Regions from separate parts of the Nonomuraea sp. NPDC003201 genome, predicted to be linked through region 1. Evidence: riboswitches for the same ligand, from Rfam matches in the RefSeq annotation. Region 1 holds a riboswitch; each other region holds the start of a gene.

Region 1 (5,621 bases):
GGCCGTGCACGAACGACTGGATGCCGCCCGGCCTGGGCGGGAAGTCGTTCGTGACGACGAGCACCTTGGGCCCCGCACCCAGCGTCGCTCCTGCCGCCACACGTGTCACTGGACGTGTCACCGCACCTGTCACCGCACGCGTCACTGCACGTGTCACCGCACGTGTCACTGCACGGGGACGCCGTTCAGCTTGGCCCATGCACGGGCCATCGCGATGCGCTCGGGGCTGGAAGGATGGGACGCATAGAGCACATATTCCACCGCATCCGGCGACAAGTCGGAAATATTGGTGACTGCCAGGCGTTTCTGCATCGCTATGAACGTGGCCGGATCGTGCGTGAGGTCCAGCGCGTGCAGGTCGGCCCTGGCCTCGATGTGGCGGCTGATCAGGTTCTCGGCGGGGCTCATGAGCAGCGAGCCGAAGGTCATCAGGCCGATGACCGCGCCGACCGCGCGCGGATCGCCCAGGCCGGTGACGCCGGTGCGGCGGCGTACCAGGCCGAACACCCAGAACAGCAGGATCGCGCCCAGCGCGGCGCCCAGGGCGCCGATGAACGTGCCGTAGAGCACGTCGTCGGTCTTGGCGTGGCCCAGCTCGTGCGCCACGACCAGCTCGACCTCGGCCTTCGGGGCCTTGAGCAGCGTGTCGTAGACGACGATGCGGCGCGTGGCGCCGAACCCGGACACGTAGGCGTTCAGCGCCGTCGTCCTGCGGGAGGCGTCGGCGACCAGCACGTCCTCGACCGGCACGCCGTCCCGCTTGGCCATGTCCAGGAGCTCGGTGCGGAGCTGGCCCTGCTGCATGGTCGTGAAGTCGTTGAACAGCGGCTCGAACACCACCGGGTAGACGAACGACGCCAGCACCGTCAGCGCGAACGCGCCCACGGCGGCCGGGATCCACCACCGCCTGAACGTGCGGGCCAGCGCCACGAGCACCAGCAGCATCAGGGAGAGCATGAACGCGTCGACGCCTATGTTCTTCAGCCGGTCGCTTGCCCAGGACCCCCAGGTCTGGATGGACAGGCCGTAGCCGCGCAGCAGCGTCTCGCCCCAGATGGCGATCGGCAGCTTGATCAGCTGGGTGAAGAGGGTGATGACCACGACGCCCAGCACCACGCGGACCCACCAGGGGCCTTTGAGCCACGCCACCAGCTTCACGCCGAGCGGGGTGGCGACGAGCAGTCCGGCGATGATCAGCGTGAGGGCCAGCGAGAGGTAGGCGGGCAGGGTGCTGGCCGCATCGAACGCCTCGGACCTGGCGATCTGCGCGGCGGTGAAGTCTCGGGCCGGGTCGGGCGGTCCGGAGGTCAGGAGGTGCCAGGGGGTGCTGAAGGCGGCCACGGCCGCGATCACCAGGCCGAGCAGCACGGCCGCCACCGCCGCCTGCCGCCGCAGCCGGCGCTCGCCGTCGGACTCCGGCGGCCCTCCCCCGTTCACGGACACACCCTCACTCTGCCCTCGCCTGCCGCCGCCGCTCTCCCCCTTCACGAACGCACCACCGCCGGCCACCGGACCCGCGCTCTCCCCTTTCACTGGCGTGCCACCTCCGGGCATCGGGCTGACGCCCTCCCCTTTCACGGACGCGCCACCCCCGGACGTCAGGCCGACGCCCTCCCCTTTCACGGACGCGCCACCTCCCGACATCGGGCCGGCGCTCTCCCCCTTTACTGACGCGCTCGCACCGTGACCGCGCGCCTCGCCACTCAGAGCCGCGGTGCCTCCGGCCTCCTCACCCTCCTTCGACGCCTCTTGCGACGCGTCGTCCACGTTCCGCCGTTCGCTCATCTGCCTCCCCCTCACGCGAGCTGGTCTCGCACGTAGTCGCGCCACCGTGCCGTCAGCGTGGCCGCGGAGAGGCCGAGCGCGGCGAGTGCTCGGTCTACGCCGCCCGCGCGGGCGTCACGGTAGAGCCTCACCAGCGTCCTCTCACCGAACCGGTCAGCCAGGAAGCGACACGCCAGCCAAGCCTCCTGGTACGCCCGGGCGAGCCGGACGGGGTCCCGCCCGTCAGCCGCGAAAGCCTCAGGTCCGGGCAATTCCCTCGGCAGTCTCCCGGCCCGCACCTCGGCGGCGAGCTCGGCGGCCGCGGTCCTCATGGGGAGCCCGGAGTCGCGGTAGCCGACGTAGTCGGCGAACCCCTCATAGAGCCATGGGGGCAGGCGGTCGGTGCCGGCGACGACGTGGGTGAGCTCGTGGGTGAGTACGACGTCCTTGCCGGTGGAGTTCAGCCTGGCGAAGAACTCGGGGACGATGATCACGCGCCCGCGATCGGCCACCGCCGCCAGCCCGTCGACCCGCCCCACCCCGGCCAGCCCGGCCGCTTCGGCAGCGGACGAGGGAACGACTACGAGCGGTCGTACTGACCTTCCGAGCACCGCCGACACCCGCTGCCCCGCCCGATCAGCCCTCCGCGCGATGTCGCCGAGCTCGGCGGGTGCGGTGTGCCCGCCGACGACCACGGATCGGGCCCCGCGGACCACGACCTCGCGGTCACCCCACAGGCCACGGACTTCGGCGGGAAGGATGGGGGAATCGGGGGTGGGGGCGCTGGCGGGGGCGACGGCGAGAAGCAGGACGGAGACGATCGCGGCCCGCCGACTCACCTGCCCTGACACGATGCCCGATCGTAGCCGCCCGCCGGCCCCTGACCGGCCACTCCGCACCCCCTTGAGAACCGTCCACCCGCACCGCATGCGGTGGCTGCGCGCCAGAGGACCACACACCGCGCGCCATCGGACGGGGAGCCTGGCCCGCGAGCCGGGACCTCTGAGCCCTGAGCCGAGGGCTGAGGGTCATGGGACCGAGGGTCGTGAGCCGTGTGGCCGAGGGTCGTGGAGCCGAGGAGCGGGTTGAGCGGCTGTGGGCCTGTGGGGCCACGTGCGCGAGACCGTGAGGCGGGAAGCCATGAGGCGGGCGGGGTGGGTGGGTGGGGTGGCTGGTTTGAGGGGGGGGCCGTTGCGGTGGGTGCGTTGTGCGGGTCAGCGGGCGTCTCCCTGGAGGCCCTCAGCCAGGTGCGGCGGGTGGCGCCGCCCGTGCTCCGCCGTAAAAAAATGAAAGCAACAATGGGAGAGCCCCGCCCGGAGGAGCCGGGCGGGGCTTCTTCACATGCCGGGACGGACAGCGCCGACGAACGACGCCCGCCGCCATCCACCCAGCTTGTCGATGCGTACCCGTTCGCCTGTCCGAGGCGAATGGACCATCTTGCCCTTGCCGACGTACATGCCCACGTGGCCGAGCCCCCTGAAGAACATCAGGTCGCCGGGCCGGAGGTTCCGCCACGAGACCTTGTTCCTGGTGCGGGCGAACTGGCTGGCCGCCACGCGTGGGAGCTTCACCCCGGCCTTCTTCCAGGCGTACTGGACGAGGCCGGAGCAGTCGAACGAACCGGGGCCTGTGCCTCCGTACCGATACGGGTCACCGACCTGGTTCTTGGCCACGGCGACGGCCTTGCGGGCCTTCGCCTTCTGACGGGCGACCTTGGCCGCCCTCAGCGCCGCGGCCGAGGTCGTCTTCGAGGTTCCGGCGGTTGCGGCCGCCTTGGTCGTCGACGCCGAATCGGTCGTGGCAGCCTGAGCCGTTGGGGCATGGAGGATCGCACCTCCGGCCGTCACGGTCATCGTGAGCGCTACGCCACTCAGGGCAATGCGGGACAGACGGGGGTTATGCAGGGAGGTAGACAGGATTTCTCCTTGACTCTTCCACGAATGCCTACCGGGTTAGCTGACGGATTCGGGCCTGGAAGTCGCCCTACGGCGCGATGTGCGCGCCGATTCACCCCCTGATCCCTGGGGAACTGGGATCGCTGGGTCCCCGGCTCCGTGCCTCCTGGCTGCACGGATTCGGCAGGCCAACCGTCCCGACCAATGTGTTGATGTGGGGACATTTGGGCGGTTGACCAGCGGATCTTTATCTGTCTCACACCGGGAGAGACCGGTGCAGGTTCGCGGGGGACATGGCTTGTTCACCGCGACGTCGCCAGAAGCTACGCCGAAGGGTCAAGGATCGGCAAAGCGGGACACCGCCTGTAAAGATCAGATAGTGGAGTCAGTAAGGAGGGAAATCCCTGCTGGAACACCAGGTTCCGTTATCGAAATGTGACGCTGCTCACATTTGTTTTCGCGCCCGTTTGTCAGGCCCCAAATGTCGCGTTTGTCACACTTGTTGCGGCTCGTCAGGCGCGCTGGATCGTTCCCATCGCTCATCAAACCGAACCTCGTTCGGCTGATGCGATCAACGATTCGGCGTCGTAGCTACGGGCGGATGGCGCCCACGAGGCGGCCGCCGTACGACGAGAGTTTGACGACCTTGACCACGTCGCCCGTCTGCGGCGCGTGAACGATTTTCCCGTCGCCGGCGTAGATACTGACGTGACCCAGGCTCGAGCTGAAGATGAGGTCCCCCGGCTGGAGGGCGCTCAGTGAGACCTTGCGGCTCGCGCCCCAGGCCCACTGCTGCCAGGTCGTGCGCGGCAGCGACACGCCCGCGGCGCGCCACGCCGCCTGGGTCAGGCCGGAGCAGTCCCAGCCGCCCGGCCCCGTCCCGCCGAACACGTACGGCTTGCCCACCTGGGCGAAGGCGAAGCGCAGGACGGCGGCGGCGTTGCCCGAGGCCGGCCCCGTGTACTGGATGCCGACGCTGTTCGGGTTGCCGGGGTTGTAGGCGCCGAGCTTCTTCAGGAGCTTCTTCTGCTCGGAGATCAGCTTCATGATCTCCGAACGCTCCTTCTCGACCCCGTCCCGTTCCCGGTCGGCCGCCTCCAGCGCCTCTTCCGCCTTGTCGCGTTCGACCTTCAGCCCGCGGTTCTCCCGGTCGAACGCGGCCAGCTTCTCCGCCCGCTCCCGCGAGAGCTGCCCGGCCAGCGCCAGGCTCATCAGGAAGTCGTCGGGGCGGTCCGCGCTCACGAGGCCGGGCAGGGAGGTCACGTCGGTGCCGAGCTTGTAGCTGTCGACGGCCATGCCGATCACCTGGGCGCGCAGGTCCGCGACCGTCGCCAGCTTGGTCTTGTAGCGGTCGTTCAGCTTGGTGTACGCGCCCTTGGCGGCCTTGTACCGCTCGGTGGCCGTGTTGAAGCGGTCGACGACCTTGTCGGCCTTGTCGTTGAGCTTGTCGAGCTTGGCCTTGGCCTGTCCGAGGGTCGGCCGGGGATCGGCGACGGCGGCTCCCATGGGGGACAGGACCAGCCCGAACGCGAGACCCGCGGCCACCGGCACCCTGCCAAACCTCACTGTGTCGCCTCCCAGGGATGATATCTGGGGCGAATAGTACAGAAGTGGCGGGTGAGGTCACACGCTATCCACCCAATTCGTAATATCCCTGGCACGGCGCGGCAAATCCGCCCGTAAGGGGTGCAGGTAATCTAGGCCCGGCCCAGCCTGCGCAGCAGCAAGCCAGACGGAACGGGTCTGGCTCCCATCCGCCTGACGGACTCGGCCACCTCACGGTCCGACGACACCACGGCCATGGCCCGGCCGGGCGGCTCGGCGCGTACGAGCTGGCGGATCAGATCGTCGGCGATCTCCCCCGGCTGGCTGAACAGCACCCGCACCCCGCGCGGCGCCACGACCTGCACCGGGGAGTTCAGCTCGGCCCCGTCGAACACGACGGTGACCTCGACCCTGGTC
Region 2 (8,449 bases), on a different contig from region 1:
CGGCGGCTCGAACTTCGCCGGCCTCACCTTCCCGTTCCTGCGCGAGAAGCTGGCCGGGCGGATACGGACCGTGTTCAGGGCGGTCGAGCCGGCCGCCTGCCCGTCGTTCACGCGCGGCGTGTACGCCTACGACTTCGGCGACACCGCGGGCCTCACGCCGCTGCTCAAGATGCACACGCTGGGGCACGCGTTCATCCCCGACCCGATCCACGCGGGCGGCCTGCGCTACCACGGCATGTCGCCGCTGCTGTCGCACATGTACGAGCTGGGCCTGTTCGAGGCGGTCACCCGCGCCCAGAGCGAGTGTTTCGAGGCCGGTGTCCGCTTCGCCAGGACCGAGGGCATCGTGCCCGCCCCGGAGCCCACGCACGCGCTCGCGGAGACGATCGCCGAGGCCCTGCGGTGCAAGGAGAGCGGCGAGGAGAAGGTGATCCTGACCGCGCTCTGCGGCCACGGCCACTTCGACCTGGGCGCGTACGACCGCTACCTGGCCGGGCACCTGGAGGACTACACGCTGCCGCAGGACCGCATCGAGCAGGCCCTGACCGAGCTGCCGGGCTGAAAGCGGGGTGGCCGCCGGAAGAGGCGGCCACCCGGTCAACGCGCCGTGGGGCGCTTGCCGTGGTTCGCCTTCTTCTTCTTGCGTGCCTTGCCCTTGCGTGAGCGCCTGGCCATAAGCTCGCCTCCGGTGATCGGGCCGATGATCGGCTACGCCACGAGCCTCCCCGCCCGTGCTGACCAGCGCAAGCGCAGCACGCGAACTAACATTCCCCAACAATTCCGTGTCATAATTTGGTGGAATCTGTTGGAAGGAGCGGGCGTGCTCGCACAGCAGCGTCAGCAGACGATCCTCGAACGCGTGCGCAGCAACGGCGGCGTCCGGGTCGCGGACCTGGTCCGCGAGCTGGGCGTATCCGACATGACCATCCGTCGGGACCTCGAGGTGCTGGCCGAGCGCGGGTTGCTGGAGAAGGTGCACGGCGGTGCCACCGCCCTCGGCCCCGGCTCCACCGAGGAGCCGGGCTTCACCGCCAAGTCGGCCCGCCAGCAGCAGGAGAAGGAGGCCATCGCGCGCCGCGCGGCCGGCCTCGTCCGGCCTGGCACGGCCGTGGCGCTCTCGGCGGGCACCACCACGTGGGCGCTGGCCCGCCACCTGATCGCCGTCCCCGAGCTGACGGTGATCACCAATTCGATCCCCGTCGCCGAGGTCTTCCACCGCAACCCGCGTTCCGACCGCACGGTCGTGCTGACCGGCGGCGTGCGCACGCCGTCCGACGCGCTGGTGGGCCCGGTGGCCGTGGCCGCGATCCGCCGCCTGCACGTGGACACGCTGTTCCTCGGCGTGCACGGGATGAGCGTGCGGGCCGGGTTCACCACCCCCAACCTGCTGGAATCGGAGACCGACAGGGAGCTGGTGGCGGCCGCCAACCGGCTGGTCATCCCCGCCGACCACACGAAGTGGAACACGGTCGGCATCAGCACCATCGCCGAGCTGACCGAGGCCGACGTGGTCGTCAGCGACGCGGGGCTGCCTGAGGACGCACGCATGGAGCTGGCCGAACGGGCCGGAGAACTGATCATCGCGGAGGGCTCGTGAAGCGCACCATCACCCATCTGGCCGACGGCCGTGAGCTGATCTACTTCGATCAGCGGGACGACGCCGACCGGAGCGCGATCGACCGGCGGGTGCTCGACCCCCGGCCGGTGGCCTCCGAGCTGCGCTACGACCCGCTGACCGAGGAGTGGATCGCGATGGCGGGGCACCGGCAGACGCGCACGTTCCAGCCGACCGGCTCGGCGAACGAGTGCCCGCTGTGCCCGTCGTCGGACACGCGCTCGTCGGAGATCCCGGCGTACGACTACGACGTGGTGGTGTTCGAGAACCGATTCCCCTCCTTCTCCACCAATTTCGGGACTTATACAGACGTGGGGGGCCTGAGTGAGGTCCGGCCGGGAGTGGGGCGGTGCGAGGTGGTCTGCTTCACCTCTGAGCATTCGTCGTCGTTCTCCCAGCTCTCCGACGGCCAGGTGGAGCTGGTCATGGAGGCGTGGGCCGACCGGACGGCCGAGCTGTCCGGGATCGAGGGCGTGGAGCAGGTGTTCTGCTTCGAGAACCGGGGCGAGGAGATCGGCATCACGCTGGCCCACCCGCACGGCCAGATCTACGCCTACCCGTACGTCACGCCCAGGACCAGGCTCCAGCTCGCCGCCGCCAGGCGCTACACGAAGGGGAACCTGTTCGCCGACGTGCTGGCCGCCGAGCGGGCCGCCGGGACGCGCGTGGTGGCCTCCAACGAGCTGTGGACGGCGTTCGTGCCGGCCGCCGCGCGGTGGCCGTACGAGGTGCACATCTACCCGCACCGGCAGGTGCCCGATCTGGCCGCGCTGACGGAGGAGGAGCGGTCGGCGTTCGCGCCCCTCTACACCTCGGTGCTGCGGGCCTTCGACGACCTGTTCGGCGTGGTGATGCCGTACATCTCGGCCTGGCACCAGGCGCCCGTGCGGCAGGACCGCGAGCTCGGCTATCTGCACCTGGAGCTGTTCAGCATCAGGCGGGCGCCGGGCAAGCTCAAGTACCTGGCCGGGTCGGAGTCCGCGATGGGGGCGTTCGTGAACGACGTGCTGCCGGAGGAGGCCGCTAGGATGATTCGATCACAGGTAGATCACTATTAGATTTCTAATGGGGGTCGCGTTACTCGTGATCTACCACTAATATCCCTTTTGTGCCTGGCCGTAACAGCAGGCACACGCCTAATCCCGGGCGAGTCGCCCGGGAGCCGGGGACCCACCCGCACCTGGGGTGAATCCACTTCGGTGGTAGGGCACGCAGCTCCCAGCCCGAACCCGTCAGCTAACCCGGCCGGCAGAGGGAGAGGAACATCCACGTGGCGGCTCCGTCCCCCGCGACTCTTGCCATCGGCCTCGTCGCCGCCGCAGCCGTCGCCCTCCTGCCGGCGACCGCGGCCTCGGCGGCCCCCAAGCCCTCGGAGACCGAGCTCCGCGCCCAGCTCAAGCAGCTCAACAGCAAGATCGACAAGCTCATCGAGAAGTACAACCTCAAGCGCGTCGAGCTGTCCAAGGCGCAGGCGGCCGCCAAGGCGGCCAAGGAGCGGCTGGCGGCCGCGGAGAAGACGCTGGCCGCCGCCGAGCAGCGGGTCGGCGACCTCGCCAGGATGCGCTACCAGAACCACGACCCGTCGCTGCCCTCCGTCCTGATGGTCCAGAACGGCGGCGGCGCCGCCCTGCTCGAGCAGCTGACGGCCGAGCAGCAGGCCCTCGTCCAGGGGGTGGCCAAGGCCCGCGACGACAAGAAGAAGGCCTCCGACGAGGCCGCCGCGCTGGCCACCCAGATCGGCGTGGACGCCAAGGACGTGACCGAGCAGCGTTCCGAGGCCGAGGACATCATCGACGACATCAAGAGCAAGCTCCAGGACCTCGTGCCGCTCGGTCCCGGCCGCAAGTCCGACGGGAGCTGGGCGCCGGAACTGCCCTCGGGCTCGGACAACATCACGGCCCGTACACGGCTGATGAAGGCGGAGCTGGCCAAGAACTTCAAGCTGCCGTTCACGGTGGGCTGCTTCCGCTCGGGCTCCAGCGGCGAGCACCCGCTCGGGCGGGCCTGCGACTTCATGATGAGCACCGGCGGCACGATGCCCGCGGCCATCAACAACGCCCTGGGCGACCGCATCGCGGATTGGGCGCTCAAGAACAAGGGCAAGCTCGGCGTCAAGTACGTGATCTGGAAGCAGCGCATCAACATGGGCTCGGGCTGGCGGGCCATGTCGGACCGCGGCAGCGTCACCGAGAACCACTACGACCACGTCCACATCTCGATGTACTGAGCTGGATAAGGTCGGACATCATGACTGACACCCGGATCCCGCCCGCTCTCACCGGCGACGAGCGGACCACGCTGAACAACTGGCTCGAATGGCACCGCGGCACCCTCGCCGTCAAATGCGCGGGCCTGTCGGACGATCAGCTGCGCCTGCGCTCCGTCTCACCCTCGACCATGTCCCTGCTCGGCCTGGTCCGGCACATGGCGAACGTCGAACGCTCCTGGTTCCGCCGCGTGCTGAACGGCGAGGACCTCCCCAAGCTGTGGGACAAGGACCGCGACAACGACGCCGACTTCAAGGAAGTGGACGCCGCCTCGGTCAAGGAGGCCTTCCTCACGTGGGAAGAGGAGATCGAGCGCGCCCGCGCCATCTCGGACGCCACGCCGCTGGACGCCGTCGGTGACCACAGAGGGCAGGAGTGCACCCATCGCTGGATCCTCATCCACATGATCGAGGAGTACGCGCGGCACAACGGTCACGCGGATCTGCTGCGCGAGCGCATCGACGGGGTGACCGGAGAGTAACGAGAGCGATGATCAGGGCTCGGTGCGGAACAGCGCCCACACGGCCTTGCCGCCCCGAGCCAGCGGGTCCCAGCCCCAGCACTGACTGTAGGTCTCGACGATGTAGAGGCCGCGCCCGTTCTCCGAGATGAAGTCCGGTTCCTTGGGGCGCGGCACCTCGTCGCTGGGGTCGGCCACCGCCAGCAGCACGTGCGGCTGTACGCGCATCAGCAAGAGCTCGATCTCCCGCCGTCCCGCCGCGTACATCGCGTAGCGCACAGCGTTGGTCACGAGCTCCGACACCACCAGCGCGGCGTCGTCGCTGAGTTCGTGCAGGCCCCAGCCCTTGAGGGTCGAGCGGGTCACGTCCCTGGCCGTCTTCACGGAGTCGGCCTGAAAGGGCAACGGGCACGAGGTCGTGTACGGCTTGCCACCCATGAGCAGGTGGTCGAAGCCCACGTCACGGGTGATCTGCAATGCATCGGCAGTGGCCAGAGGATCCTCCACCATGCTGCCGATACCTCCCCGTTCAGTCCGACTTAGTGCATGTTTGGCCCAATATGCACTAAGCCATCATGGGTCACGATCGCTGCACCTGCAAGACCCAAATGCACGTGCACTTGCATTGTGCAGTAGCAAGCGGCGTTTTGGGGCATAACTCTCCTAATCGGACACGGGGTTGAGACCTTGTCATACCCGGCAATGTGGTGTCACTGTGTGTGCGGACCTTGATAGGAGGCAAAGTGACGCAGAACCAGCCGGGTTCCGGACCGACGGCGCTGCGCATCCTCCTGGGCTCCCAGCTGCGCAAGCTCAGGGAAGCGAAGAACGTCACTCGTGAGGAGGCGGGCCATCTCATCCGTGGCTCCGAATCCAAGATCAGCCGCATGGAGCTGGGCCGAGTGGGGTTCAAAGAACGGGACGTGGCGGACCTGCTGACCCTCTACGGGGTCGTCGACAAGCAGGCCCGCTCCGCCGTACTCGACCTGGTCGCCACCGCCAACGAGCCTGGTTGGTGGCACCGGTTCAACGATGTCCTGCCCACGTGGTTCCAGGCGTACGTCGGCCTTGAAGAGGCCGCCGCCAGGATCAGGACCTACGAAGTCCAGTTCGTGCCAGGACTGCTGCAGACCAAGGAGTACGCAAGGGCCGTCGTGACCGCCGGATCGGCGGGAATCGGGGCCGAGGAGATCTCCAGAAGAGTGGATCTCCGGCTGGAGCGCCAGCGGATGTTCGACAGGCCGGACGGGCCAGTGTTCTGGGCCGTGATCGACGAGGCCGCCCTGCGACGCCCCATCGGCGGCGTCGAGGTGATGCGGGCCCAGATCGAGCACCTCATCGACCTGATGCGCCAGGCCAAAATCACCATTCAGATCATGCCGTTCAGCTTCGGCGGGCACAGCGCGGAAGGCGGGGCGTTCAGCGTCCTGCGCTTCCCCGACACCGATCTGCCCGACGTCGTGTACGTCGAGCAGTTGGCGAGCGCGCTCTACCTCGACAAGCGTGAAGACGTGGACCGATACACCGAGGTGATGGAGCGGCTCTGCGCCGTGAGCACCACTCCGGACGAGACGGTCGAGCTGTTGCGGACGATCGCGGACGAGTTCTGACGGACGGTAACGGATGATCGCGGGCGACTTGTGACGGCGCGGACGTCGTTGTTGGGTACGCATCTGCCCTAGACTGGCCATCGGCGTTGGATCCCGCCGTGGCGGAGCATGCCCAACACCGCACATGTGGGCGCGGCGCGTGTGCCGTAACCGATGGACGCGCCCGCGATCACTCGTAGCTTGATCAAGGAGACCATTCCGTGAAGACCGCTGTCGAGGAGCTCAGCCCGACCCGGGTCAAGCTCACTGTCGAGGTGCCGTTCGACGAGCTGCGCCCGAGCATGGATGCGGCGTACAAGAAGGTCGCGCAGCAGGTGCGCGTCCCCGGGTTCCGGCCTGGCAAGGTTCCGGCCCGCATCATCGAGCAGCGCTTCGGCCGGGCGGTAGTGCTGGAGGAGACCCTCAACGACGCGGTGCCCAAGCTGTACGGCAAGGCCGTCGACGAGGTCGACGTGTTCCCGGTCGCGCAGCCCGACATCGAGGTCACGAAGATCGAGGACGGCGAGCAGATCGAGTTCACCGCCGAGGTCGACATCCGGCCCAACTTCGAGGTGCCCGACTACCAGGGCCTCGAGGTCACGGTCGACTCCGCCGAGGTCTCCGACGAGGACGTCGACGCCCAGCTCGACTCCCTGCGCCAGCGTTTCGCGACGCTGACCGGCGTCGAGCGCGCGGCCGCCAACGGCGATTTCGTCGTCATGGACCTGCGCGCCGAGATCGACGGCGACAACATCGAGGAGCAGCAGGCCAGCGAGGTCTCCTACGAGGTCGGCGCCGGCTCCGTGCTCCAGGGCCTCGACGCCGCGCTCGAGGGCATGTCCGCGGGCGAGGAGAAGAGCTTCAAGACCGAGCTCGTCGGCGGCGAGAACGCCGGCGACGAGGCCGACGTGATCATCACCGTCAAGTCGGTCAAGGAGAAGGTCCTGCCCGAGCTCGACGACGAGTTCGCCCAGCTCGCCAGCGAGTTCGACACGCTCGACGAGCTCAAGACCAGCATCCGCGAGCAGGCCCGCCGCAACAAGCTGATCGACCAGGTCGTGCAGTCCCGCGAGAAGGCCCTCGACACGCTGCTGGAGCAGATCGACATCCCGCTGCCGGACAGCGCGCTCAAGGCCGAGGTCGACGCCCGCAAGCACAACCTCGACCACCAGATCGCCGAGAGCGGCCTGAGCCGCGACGCCTTCTTCCGTCTCTACCAGACGACGGAGGAGGAGCGCTTCGCCGAGTTCGACACCAACTCCGCCCGCGCGATCAAGGTCGGCTTCGTGCTCGACAAGATCGTCAAGGCCGAGGAGCTGGGCGTCTCCGAGCAGGAGCTGACCAACTTCGTCGTGCGCCGCGCCATGGAGATGGGCGTCCAGCCCAACGAGCTGGCCAAGCACCTCGCCGACAACGACCAGCTCACGCTGGCCATGGTCGAGATCGTGCGCGACAAGGCCAAGTCCGTGCTCGGCGACGCCGCCAAGGTCGTCGACACCGAGGGCAACGAGGTGGACCTCAAGGCGATCTACGCCGAGATCAACGGCCAGGAGGTCGTGGGGGAAGAGGCCGCCGCCGAGGACGAGCCCGCCGGTGAGAAGCCCGAGGCGTAACCGCCTTCCCGCTCTTTCCGAAGCCCCCGAACCGTCCGGTTCGGGGGCTTCGGCCTTTTCGGGGGAGCTCCCGAAGAAAGCGTGCAGGCCGTGTAAGGCCCTCAGAAGGCTCGTGGGCACCCGGAGGGCTTCGGGGGGCCTCCAGGTGCCGGACCCGCGGCCTGCAGGCCGTGCGCGGCTCTTCAGGGAGCCACGCCGCAGGAGGGCGTGCTGAACCTGCGCCGTCAGCGAACAGTACGGGGACCGGGCATGAGCTGTGCGCGGCGCGCGTTAAGGTCACAAGCAAAGCCAATCGATTACGACGCATCGGAAGGTGACGCTGTGACCAGCCCGCCGACCTTCTATCAGCCTGAGTCGCGAGGCCGTGAGAACGGCTCGTCCTTCCGGCTTGAGGACCAGCTTTACCAGCGCCTGCTGCGGGAGCGCATCATCGTGCTCGGGCAGGAGGTCAACGACGAGATCGCCAACCGCATCTGCGCCGAACTCCTGCTGCTCGCGGCCGACGACCCCGACCGTGACATCACGCTCTACATCAACTCGCCGGGTGGCTCGGTGAGCGCTGGCATGGCCATCTACGACATGATGGAATACGTACCGAACGACGTTTCCACGGTTGTGATGGGCATGGCCGCTTCGATGGGGCAGTTCTTGCTCACCGCGGGCACCAAGGGCAAGCGATATGGCCTGCCCCACGCCCGGGTCATGATGCACCAGCCGTCCGGAGGCATCGGCGGCACCGCGGCCGACATCGCCATCCAGGCCGAGCAGATGCTCTATGTGAAGAAGACACTGGCCGAGCGGATCGCCCACCACACGGGCCAGCCGCTGGAGCAGATCGAGGCCGATTCCGACCGCGACCGCTGGTTCACGGCCGAGGAAGCCAAGGATTACGGCTTCATCGACCA
Region 3 (8,449 bases), on a different contig from region 1:
CGGCGGCATCGGCAAGCAGCTCTTCGCCCCGCTGGACGACCTGGCCGCGCCGGTCAAGGACGACCTGCTGCGCACCGCCCCCTACTCGATCGACGGCACCCTGTACGCGCTGGAGTCCGACACCTGCCTCAGCGTCCTGTACTACCGCGAGGACGAGTGGGAGACGAACAAGATCCCCGCGGACATCGCCACCTGGGAGGAGCTCGCCGAGGTCGGCGCGAAGCTGCACGAGAAGACCGGCCAGTCGCTCGGCATGGTCTCCACCGGCGACAACACCTCCATCACCAACCAGTTCCTCCAGCTCCTGCTCCAGCGGGGCGGCGGCTACTACGACGAGGGCGGCAACCTCGTCCTCGACTCGCCCGAGGCCGTCGAGGTGCTGGAGTTCAGGCCAAGGGCGTGCAGAGCGGCTTCCTGATCGCGCTGCCCGACCCGTACGGCGCCCCGAACACCGCGGCGCTGAAGAACGGCAAGCTCATCTCGACCGTCATGCCCAACTGGTACAACGTCTACGGCCTCCAGGCCGGCCGCCCTGGCCCGGTCGACCTCGATCCCGCTGGCCACCGGCGAGCGCCTCTACTCCCGCTGGGACTTCCGCGAGGTGCTGCGCGACGGCATCGCGGTGGCCCAGCCGGACGTCAGCCACGCCGGCGGCATCTCGGAGGCGATCCCGAACTTCCTGATCCAGGAGCAGAGTGTGGGCATCCACTACAACCAGGGCAACGACGTGCTCGACTACCTGGTCGACCGCACCCCGTTCCGGTTCGCCGGCGGTTTCGCCGAACGCACCGCCGTACCGGGCCTGGGCATCGAGGTCGACGCGGCGGCCGTGGAGCGCGCGGCCGAGCGCGGGCACCGCTGGCGCAACCCGGTCTGGCGACACCCGGACTGCGGCCGTGGAGCGCGAATGGTGATCAGGCGGGCAGGGTCGCCGCGACCGCGGTGAGGGCCGCGCGGGCGTCGGGGAGCGGTTCGCCATGACCGACGCAGGCCAGCCGCGCGTCGATCTCCGCGAGCCTGCGGAAGGAACGGAGCAGCTCTGAGCGGTCCAGGTTGAACACCCCGGGCATGACCTGTCCGTTGACATGTGCGACCGTGTCCCCGGTGAAGAGCACCCCGGAGCGCGGCAGGTGAACCGCGATGCTGCCGTCGGTGTGGCCGGGGGTGTGGATCACCCGCGCGCCACCGCCGAAATCGATCGTGTCGCCGTCCTCCAGCTCGCGATCCACGCGGCACGCGGGCGCGGCGGGCAGCAGATGGGCCCCGAGGTCGCGGTGCAGGACGCGCTCCTCGTCGGTGAAGAGGGGCGGAGGAGCGGGCTTGTCACCGCGGATCACCGGCGCCTCCAGCCGATGGGCCAGCACGGTGACGTCGCCCCACCCGCTGATCTCGGCGGCCCCGCCGCAGTGGTCCTCGTGGAAATGGGTGAGCACGACCTGCTTGACGTCGCTCCTGCGGTGGCCCAGTCGCTCGATCGCGGCCGCGATGTCCTTGCCGGAGGTGGCGACGCCGGTGTCGACCAGCGTGAGCGCGCCCGCGTCGTTCCAAAGGTACGCCTGGCCGAACTCCAGCAGGATCAGGTGCAACTCCGGACGGATTTCCACGATCTTCATCTCGTGCCCCCTTCGGTGGAGAGACCAGCAAACTCGCAGGCGGCCGGTGGTGTCCAACAGCTCTCTGCGCCCGATTGACAACCAACGGTTTTCAATCCACCCTCGAGGCGTGGAGGCGGACATCGAGGGCCTGCGCGCGTTCGTGGTCACCGCGGAGGAGCTGCACTTCGGCCGGGCCGGCGCGCGGCTGTTCATCAGCCAGCAGGCGCTGTCGAAACGGATTCGCCGATTGGAAGAGGCGCTGACGGTGCCGCTGTTCGAGCGGACGACTCGTGCTGTGGAGCTGACCGAGGCGGGGGAGCGGTTGCTGCCCCGTGCTCGTGACGCGGTCTCCGCGTTCGACCGGGCGATCCAGGCGGTCCAGGCGGTCCGCTTGGCGGACGACCCCTTGCGGGTGGACGTGTACGACGAGCGGTTCACGCCGCTGCGGATGGTACGTCAGGCGAGTGAGCGCGACGCTCGCGTACGGATCGAGCTGAGCATGCGGCAGGGGTTGTCCGTGGCGTTGCCGGCCCTGCGGCGGCAGGAGCTCGACGCCGCGTTCGGACGCGTACACGACACACCGGCGCCCTGGCCCGCCGAGCTGGCGTACCGGCTCGTGCGTCTGGAGCCGCTGCACGCGTTCGTGCCCGAGGACCACCGCCTGGCCGCCAGGGACGTGCTGCGACCGGCTGACCTGCGCGAGGCGGGTATCGCGATGCCCGACCCGGCGGGCGCGGCGGAGTGGCGCGGTTATCTCGTACGGCTGGCCGACCGGTTCGGCGTGCCGTTGCGCTTCAACGCTCCGGCCATCGGCCAGCGGCATCTCGTGGAGCAGTTCCTGGCGGAGAAGAGCGCGGTGGGGCTGGGCGAGATGAGCATCGACCCGGCCGGGAGCGGCCTGCGCCGCATCCCGATCGTCGAGCCGACGCCGCTGATGCCCTGGTCGATCGTCTGGCACCGGCGCAATCCCCGGCCGCTGCTGCGGGCGCTACTGCGGCAGCTGCGCCCGCGCCCGCTGCCCGCCCCCTCCGACCCCGGGGCATGGGTGCCCGAGATCGACCTGACCCCTTTGGGCTCCGACGGCTGAAGCCAGGCGTGTTCACGTGCCAGGCGCGGCTACCGCCCTGCCCGCCAGGTGGTTGCGGATGGCGGTCCTGGCGCGCTCGTAGGCGTTCGGGTCGTCGTGCAGCAAGGAGACGGCGTTGGCGTTCTCCATGAAAGAGATCAGCTCGAAGGCGAGCTGGTCGGCGTCCGTGTCGTCGGCGAGCTCGCCGAGCTGGCGGGCATCCTCGACGGTACGCGTCACGAAGCGGATCCAGTCGAGGCCGGCCGCGGCGACGGCGTCCCGCACCCGGCCCGGGCGGGCGTCGAACTCCGCGGTGACGGCGAAGAAGAAGCAGCCGCCGGGGAAGACCCGCCGCTGCGAGTAGCTCAACCAGCTCTCGCACAGCCGCCGCACCCTCCCCAGGCCCGGCGGCACGGTCAGCGCGGGCTGGACGACCTCGTCGACGAACACGCTCATCGCGGTGCGGATCGTGGCGAGCTGAAGCTCCTCCTTGGAACCGAAGTAGCCGAACAGGCCGCTCTTGCTCAGGCCGAGCTCCGTGGCCAGCCGGCCGATCGACAGCCCTTCCAGCCCGTCCTGCGAGGCGATGTCCGCCGCCCGGCGCAGGATCACGTCGCGGGCCCGCTCGTCCCGCGGCCGTCCCGCCATCTTCACCCCTTCTGCGTACGAACGTTCGGCCCATGATAGCGGCTTGACGTCGTCTTAGGTAAGTTCCTATTCTCGGCACGAACGTTCGTACAAGAAAGGGCTGGAGCAGCGGCATGCTGAGATCCCGATGGACTCCCGGACCGGCGGCCCGCGCCACCGGCTCGGTGCTGGTCAGCGTCACCGACTTCAAGATCAGCCGGCCGCTCGACCTGCCCGGCGTCTACCACGCCGGACTCACCCTGCGCCGCGCGTGGCCCGACCTGCCCGGCGCGGTCGGCATGTGGCTGTGGACGGAGCCTTTGGCAGGCAGGTGCGGCTCGGTGTCGATCTGGCAGGATGAGCAGGCCCTGCGCACGTTCGTCGCCTGGCCGGACCACGTCGCCATCGTGCGGCGCTACCGCGGGCGGGGAAAGCTCAGGTCCACCACGTGGACGACCACCCAACCCGACCCCGGCGTCTGGGCCCGGGCCCGCTCGTACCTGTCCGGCGACCGTGACTAGCCACACCACACAAAGAAGGACATATGCCACCCGAGACCGGCGAACACGAAGTGCTGCGCGTCATAGCCGACCGGGTCCGTAGCGGCAGCCGTCCCGGCGCCCGCCAGGACGGCCACCGGGTGGCCCTGGCCATCGAGGGCGGCGGCATGCGCGGCACGGTCTCCGCGGGCATGGCCCTGGCCCTGCACGAGGCCGGCGCGGCGCACGCCTTCGACGCGGTCTATGGGGCATCGGCCGGGGCCATCACCGGGGCCTGGCTGCTGAGCGGAACCCCCGAGAACCTGACCGGCTGGGCCGAGCCCGTCTACGCGCGAGCGATGATCCGCCCGTCCAACCTCCTGCGCGGCCGTCCGATGGTCGACGTGCGGAACCTGGTCGAGTACCTGTACTGCGAAGTGACCCGGATGGACTTCGACGCGGTCCTGACCAACCCCATCGAGTACCATCCGCTGGCCACCGACGTACAGACCGGGCAATCCACCGATCTGCGCCCGCATCTGACCGGTCCCGTCGAGCTGCGGCTGGCCCTGCGGGCCAGTGCCGCACTGCCGTTCCTCGCCGGTCCGCCGGTCGAGCTGGCCGGGCGGCTCTTCTACGACGCGGGACTCGCCGAGTCCATCCCGTACCGCACCGCCCTGGCGCAGGGCGCCAGCCACGTCCTCGTGCTGCGGTCCCGTCCCGCGCCTTCGGCCGTGGCCGGAGCACCGGCCGCGCGACCGTCCTACGGGACGCGCCTGATCGCCGCGACCGTCCTGCGGAGCTACCCGGAGGCACTGCACCGGAGTTTCTCCGCGCGCGACCACCGCTTGCTGCACGACGACACGCTGCTCGCCCGGTACGACCGGCCCGTGCCCCCGGCGACCCCTCCACCCGCCGACGGCCAGGCCGCGCCCGATCCGGCGGTGCTGTCCGTGCGCCCCGCGCCTGACTCCCCGCGCATCGGCCGCCTCACCCGCGACGGCAAGCCCCTCAAAGCCGCGCTCGAAGCCGGCCGCGCAGCCGTCAACCTGCTGCTGCAACCGCTCGTCCGGCCGACCGCCGCACCATAGACGCGACCCCGCCACGCGGTCGTAACGGGCGCCTCATGAGGATCTTGCCGTGAGGTGACTCAAGGAGAACTCGGTTCCTGATCCTGGCGTTGCGGACGATGGGGATCTCGTGCCCGTGATCCGCTCCGCGCATGTACAACAGTGCCTATGAAGGATGACGATGACCTCCAGGCGCAGGGAGAGGATCTTTCGGCTGTCGTCACGGCGGTGCTGACCGGGTCGCGGCTGTTGGTGGCGGTCGCGGTGAGGTCATTGGGGGCGGTCGGGGACCGGGTCACGTTGCCGCAGTTCAGGATGCTGGTGGTGCTGGCCGGCCATGGTGAGACCAAGCTGGTCACGATGGCGGAGCTGCTGGGTGTCAACTCCTCCACGGCGATGCGGATGGCCGATCGGCTGGTGGCGGCCGGGTTGATCGTACGGGAGGTCAATCCGCACAACCGGCGCGAGAGCCTGATGCGGCTGACGGAGGAGGGACGCCGCATCGTGGACGAGGTGACCGCGCGCCGCAGGGAGGAGATCGGCGCGATCGTGGCGCGGATGTCGGCCAGGCAGCGCCGGGCGCTCATCTCGGCCATGAACGCCTTCAACGAGGCGGGCGGCGAGCCACCCCTGGACGTGCCGAACCCGCTGGGCTGGTCCGCTGTCTGAATCGCTCACGCGGCGCCCGGCCGCCGTCGGGCTCCCTCCTCGGTCGTCAGATGGACGGGGTGGGGAAGCTCTCGGGTGTGGTCAGGCCGGTGCTCTCCAGGAGGCGCTGGTGGTTGAGCACCGCGGCGTTGGCCTGTTCGGAGAAGCGCCGCACCAGGGTGTTCTGCGTGGTGCCGCGTACCGTGCCGATCAGGGTGAAGATCTGTCCGTGCGCCAGGCGCAGCCATTTGACGTACGTCTTGTCATAGGCGGATCCTGACCTGCCGGAAATATCCGTCATCCAGTCCTGCTGCTGAGGCGTGGGCTTCACCGGCAGTTTGACCTTCAGCCTGGCGGCCACGTCGCGAACCTGCCCGTCGAGCATGTCGTGCTGAGCCGCGATCTCCTTGCTGACCTGGCGGACGCGGGCGCTGTTGGCGCGCTGTATCGCGTCCTGGGCCATGGGCATCTCCCACAGGCTGGCGAGCCGGACCTTCTTGATGAGCTCCTGGTCGGCCTCCGACAGCGGTCCCCACTTGGTCTGCCGCGTGCGGGACTCCGGCTCGTCCTCCACCGGTTGGACGGTGGCTGCGTCGGTCGGTTCGGTCTCGACGGCGGTCGGCTCGGTGCTGGGGCCGGCGGTTGGCTCGGTGCTCAGGCCGGCGGTGTCAGAGACGGGCGTCGGCGTGTAGCCGGCGCAGGCGGTCAGAGTGCAGAGGGCGGCAATGCCGCAACTGATGAGAGCGCGACGGCTGTTGAGGAGTCGCATACGCCGTCATCCCCTTCCGGTCCCTTGGACGCGGCCTTCGTGAGTGGCGCCGGTCACTGTGGGATACGCGGGAGGGCGCGGGAGTGTTCATGGCATTGTGCAAGATTTGCATGGGGCAAGACTGCCGGGGTCCACGTTCGCGGCTGAGCCGCTGCCCGAAGCGGTCTTCACCGGTGTCATCCGTGGACGGCGTCCACCGCGTGCTCCTCCGGGCCGAGAGCAGCACGCGGGGCGGCGTCCACCCGATCGCGGTGCGGACCCGCCGTGTGGGCTCAGGCAGTGGGGCGGCCCAGGCCGCGCAACTGGTCGGCGGTCAGCGCGGAGACGTTCTGGTCGACAGGGACCTCGGAATACTGGTGGATGGCCCAGGACTTCCAGTCGGCGGGCGGGGTGATGGCCCCCTTGGCCTTGCTGTAGTGGGCGACCCACAGCGGGTACTCGGACAGGCCCTTGCCGTACTTGTTGGCGAAGTTCCAGCCGCTGTAGAACATCGGGGTGATCCCCGTCTTGTCCTTCACGTACGACAGCCACGTCTTGGCCCAGGCGTTGACCTCGGCGACGGATCTGCCGTTCGCGGTCTCCAGGTCAAGGACCAGCAGGTCGCCGGCCTTGGCCGGCTGCGAGTTCACCACGGACAGGAAGTGCTCGGCCTCCGCGATGGGATTGTTGCGGGGATGGCCAAAGTGGTACGCCCCGCGCACGATGCCCTTCTTGCCCAGCTCGCGCCAGTGCCTGGCGAATGAGGCGTCGCGGAAGGACGTGCCTTCCGTGGCTTTGATGATGCCGAACTTGGCCGGGCTGGCATTCCAGTCGTACAGGGGCTCGTAATTGGAGATGTCCAGGCCGTAGATGAGGGGTCCGGCTCCATGACGAGTTCCCTGCACCGGGCTCTGCTCGGTGGGCGATGCGAATGCGAAGGTGGCGATGGCGGCGGTTGCGGCGAGGATCGCGACGGCGACAGCGAAGCTGACGTACTTGGTGAGGAGATCGCGGTGATTCTTGAGGATGTAGGCGATTGTGGCAAGCCGGGGCTTGGACATGAGGCATTGACTCCTTGCTTCCATACCGCCTACCGGGTTAGCTGACGGGTTCGGGCCTGGAAGTGCCCTACATGGCGCAGCCTGGGCTGGCGTCCGATTCACCCCAAGAACGTGGGTCCCCGGTTCCGCGAGGCGCGGATTCGGCGGCCGGACGCTGTCCCCGAAGGGCTTCTTCGGGCAGCGCGCGGTCCGGTCAACGAAGCGGCAACGATGCGGTGAAAGGGCGCCACATCCGTACCGCAACTAGGCAAAAGATAGACATATATCCATAGATGGTGCAAGTAGCGCAAATCTGATTCGCGGGTGTGGGCGACTGGGCGGCGCTGAAATGCCGTGCCTATAGGGATTCTGGCACTTGGCAAAAAATCGGGGGCGTCGCTTCCGGGCCTTTATGATCTCGGCACAGGTGGGACAGGCCATTCATGCGTTGCCATTGTGACCAAACGCCGTCCCACGGGTAATCGTGACTCCAGCCCCGTCGTTTGACCTCCTCGACGCCGTCGGGCACGCGGGAGCCGGGCAGGCGGGCTGACTCCAACTCTCCGGGGGTCTGCACGTCGATCGGCCCCGGCGGATCACCGGATCGCGGCAGGCGTCCCGGTGTGTCGCCGGGGCCGAGGGTGGTCAAGAGGGTTCCTCGTCGGGGGTGGTGATGGGCAGGCCGGCGCCGGCGGCGTGGGAGTAGGCGTCGTCGATGTGGACCACCTGGCGACCGCTGCGGGCCAGCAGGCTCGCGGCCGCCGCGGCCCGGTAGCCGGTGCCGCAGTGCACCCACACCGTTCCCTCCGGCACCTCGGCCAGGCGCCCCGGCAGCTCGGGCAGCGGGATGTGCAAGGCGCCGGCCACGTGGCCGGCCCGCCACTCGTTGCCCATCCGCACGTCCAGGACGGTCGGGCCGCTGACTGGTTCCCCCGCACGGGAGATGGCCGGTTCGTCCGCGCGGGCGGCGGCAAGGTCGGCGAAGGTCGCTGTGGCCAGGTCGGCGATCAGGTCCGGGTTGTGCCCGGCCCACTGTTCGACGGAGCCGGTCGAGGCGGCGGCCGGGCGGTCGATGCCGATGCGGGCCAGCTCGCGCTGGGCGGCGGCGACCTGTTCGGCCGACTCGCCGAGCAGCGTGAGGGGCGTGCCCCACGGGGCCAGCCAGCCCAGCCAGGT

Evidence for each region. A riboswitch is a leader RNA that binds a small molecule or an ion and turns the genes downstream of it on or off. The one in region 1 is predicted to bind cyclic di-AMP.
Region 2: another riboswitch for cyclic di-AMP. It lies ahead of ACWDX9_RS39785 (coiled-coil domain-containing protein); the one in region 1 lies ahead of ACWDX9_RS57930 (C40 family peptidase).
Region 3: another riboswitch for cyclic di-AMP. It lies ahead of ACWDX9_RS46100 (glycoside hydrolase family 25 protein); the one in region 1 lies ahead of ACWDX9_RS57930 (C40 family peptidase).

Annotation. Positions count from the first base shown of each region.
Region 1 is NZ_JBSFTC010000464.1:285-5,905, forward strand. It holds partial or broken gene ACWDX9_RS57915 (hypothetical protein) at 1-100, opposite strand, end outside; gene ACWDX9_RS57920 (M48 family metallopeptidase) at 166-1,437, opposite strand; gene ACWDX9_RS57925 (hypothetical protein) at 1,797-2,615, opposite strand; gene ACWDX9_RS57930 (C40 family peptidase) at 3,102-3,617, opposite strand; cyclic di-AMP (ydaO/yuaA leader) riboswitch at 3,691-3,855, opposite strand; gene ACWDX9_RS57935 (NlpC/P60 family protein) at 4,251-5,225, opposite strand; partial or broken gene ACWDX9_RS57940 (NYN domain-containing protein) at 5,357-5,621, opposite strand, start outside.
Region 2 is NZ_JBSFTC010000173.1:9,637-18,085, forward strand. It holds gene ACWDX9_RS39765 (TrpB-like pyridoxal phosphate-dependent enzyme) at 1-562, shown strand, start outside; gene ACWDX9_RS39770 (50S ribosomal protein bL37) at 598-675, opposite strand; gene ACWDX9_RS39775 (DeoR/GlpR family DNA-binding transcription regulator) at 821-1,597, shown strand; gene galT (galactose-1-phosphate uridylyltransferase) at 1,594-2,673, shown strand; cyclic di-AMP (ydaO/yuaA leader) riboswitch at 2,739-2,880, shown strand; gene ACWDX9_RS39785 (coiled-coil domain-containing protein) at 2,886-3,842, shown strand; gene ACWDX9_RS39790 (DinB family protein) at 3,863-4,363, shown strand; gene ACWDX9_RS39795 (ATP-binding protein) at 4,376-4,852, opposite strand; gene ACWDX9_RS39800 (helix-turn-helix domain-containing protein) at 5,086-5,952, shown strand; gene tig (trigger factor) at 6,153-7,544, shown strand; gene ACWDX9_RS39810 (ClpP family protease) at 7,866-8,449, shown strand, end outside.
Region 3 is NZ_JBSFTC010000237.1:9,056-17,504, forward strand. It holds gene ACWDX9_RS46055 (ABC transporter substrate-binding protein) at 1-418, shown strand, start outside; gene ACWDX9_RS46060 (enolase C-terminal domain-like protein) at 533-946, shown strand; gene ACWDX9_RS46065 (MBL fold metallo-hydrolase) at 915-1,613, opposite strand; gene ACWDX9_RS46070 (LysR family transcriptional regulator) at 1,723-2,682, shown strand; gene ACWDX9_RS46075 (TetR/AcrR family transcriptional regulator) at 2,695-3,309, opposite strand; gene ACWDX9_RS46080 (hypothetical protein) at 3,423-3,809, shown strand; gene ACWDX9_RS46085 (patatin-like phospholipase family protein) at 3,833-4,858, shown strand; gene ACWDX9_RS46090 (MarR family winged helix-turn-helix transcriptional regulator) at 5,006-5,506, shown strand; gene ACWDX9_RS46095 (DUF4142 domain-containing protein) at 5,553-6,254, opposite strand; gene ACWDX9_RS46100 (glycoside hydrolase family 25 protein) at 6,527-7,294, opposite strand; cyclic di-AMP (ydaO/yuaA leader) riboswitch at 7,306-7,450, opposite strand; partial or broken gene ACWDX9_RS46105 (rhodanese-like domain-containing protein) at 7,919-8,449, opposite strand, start outside.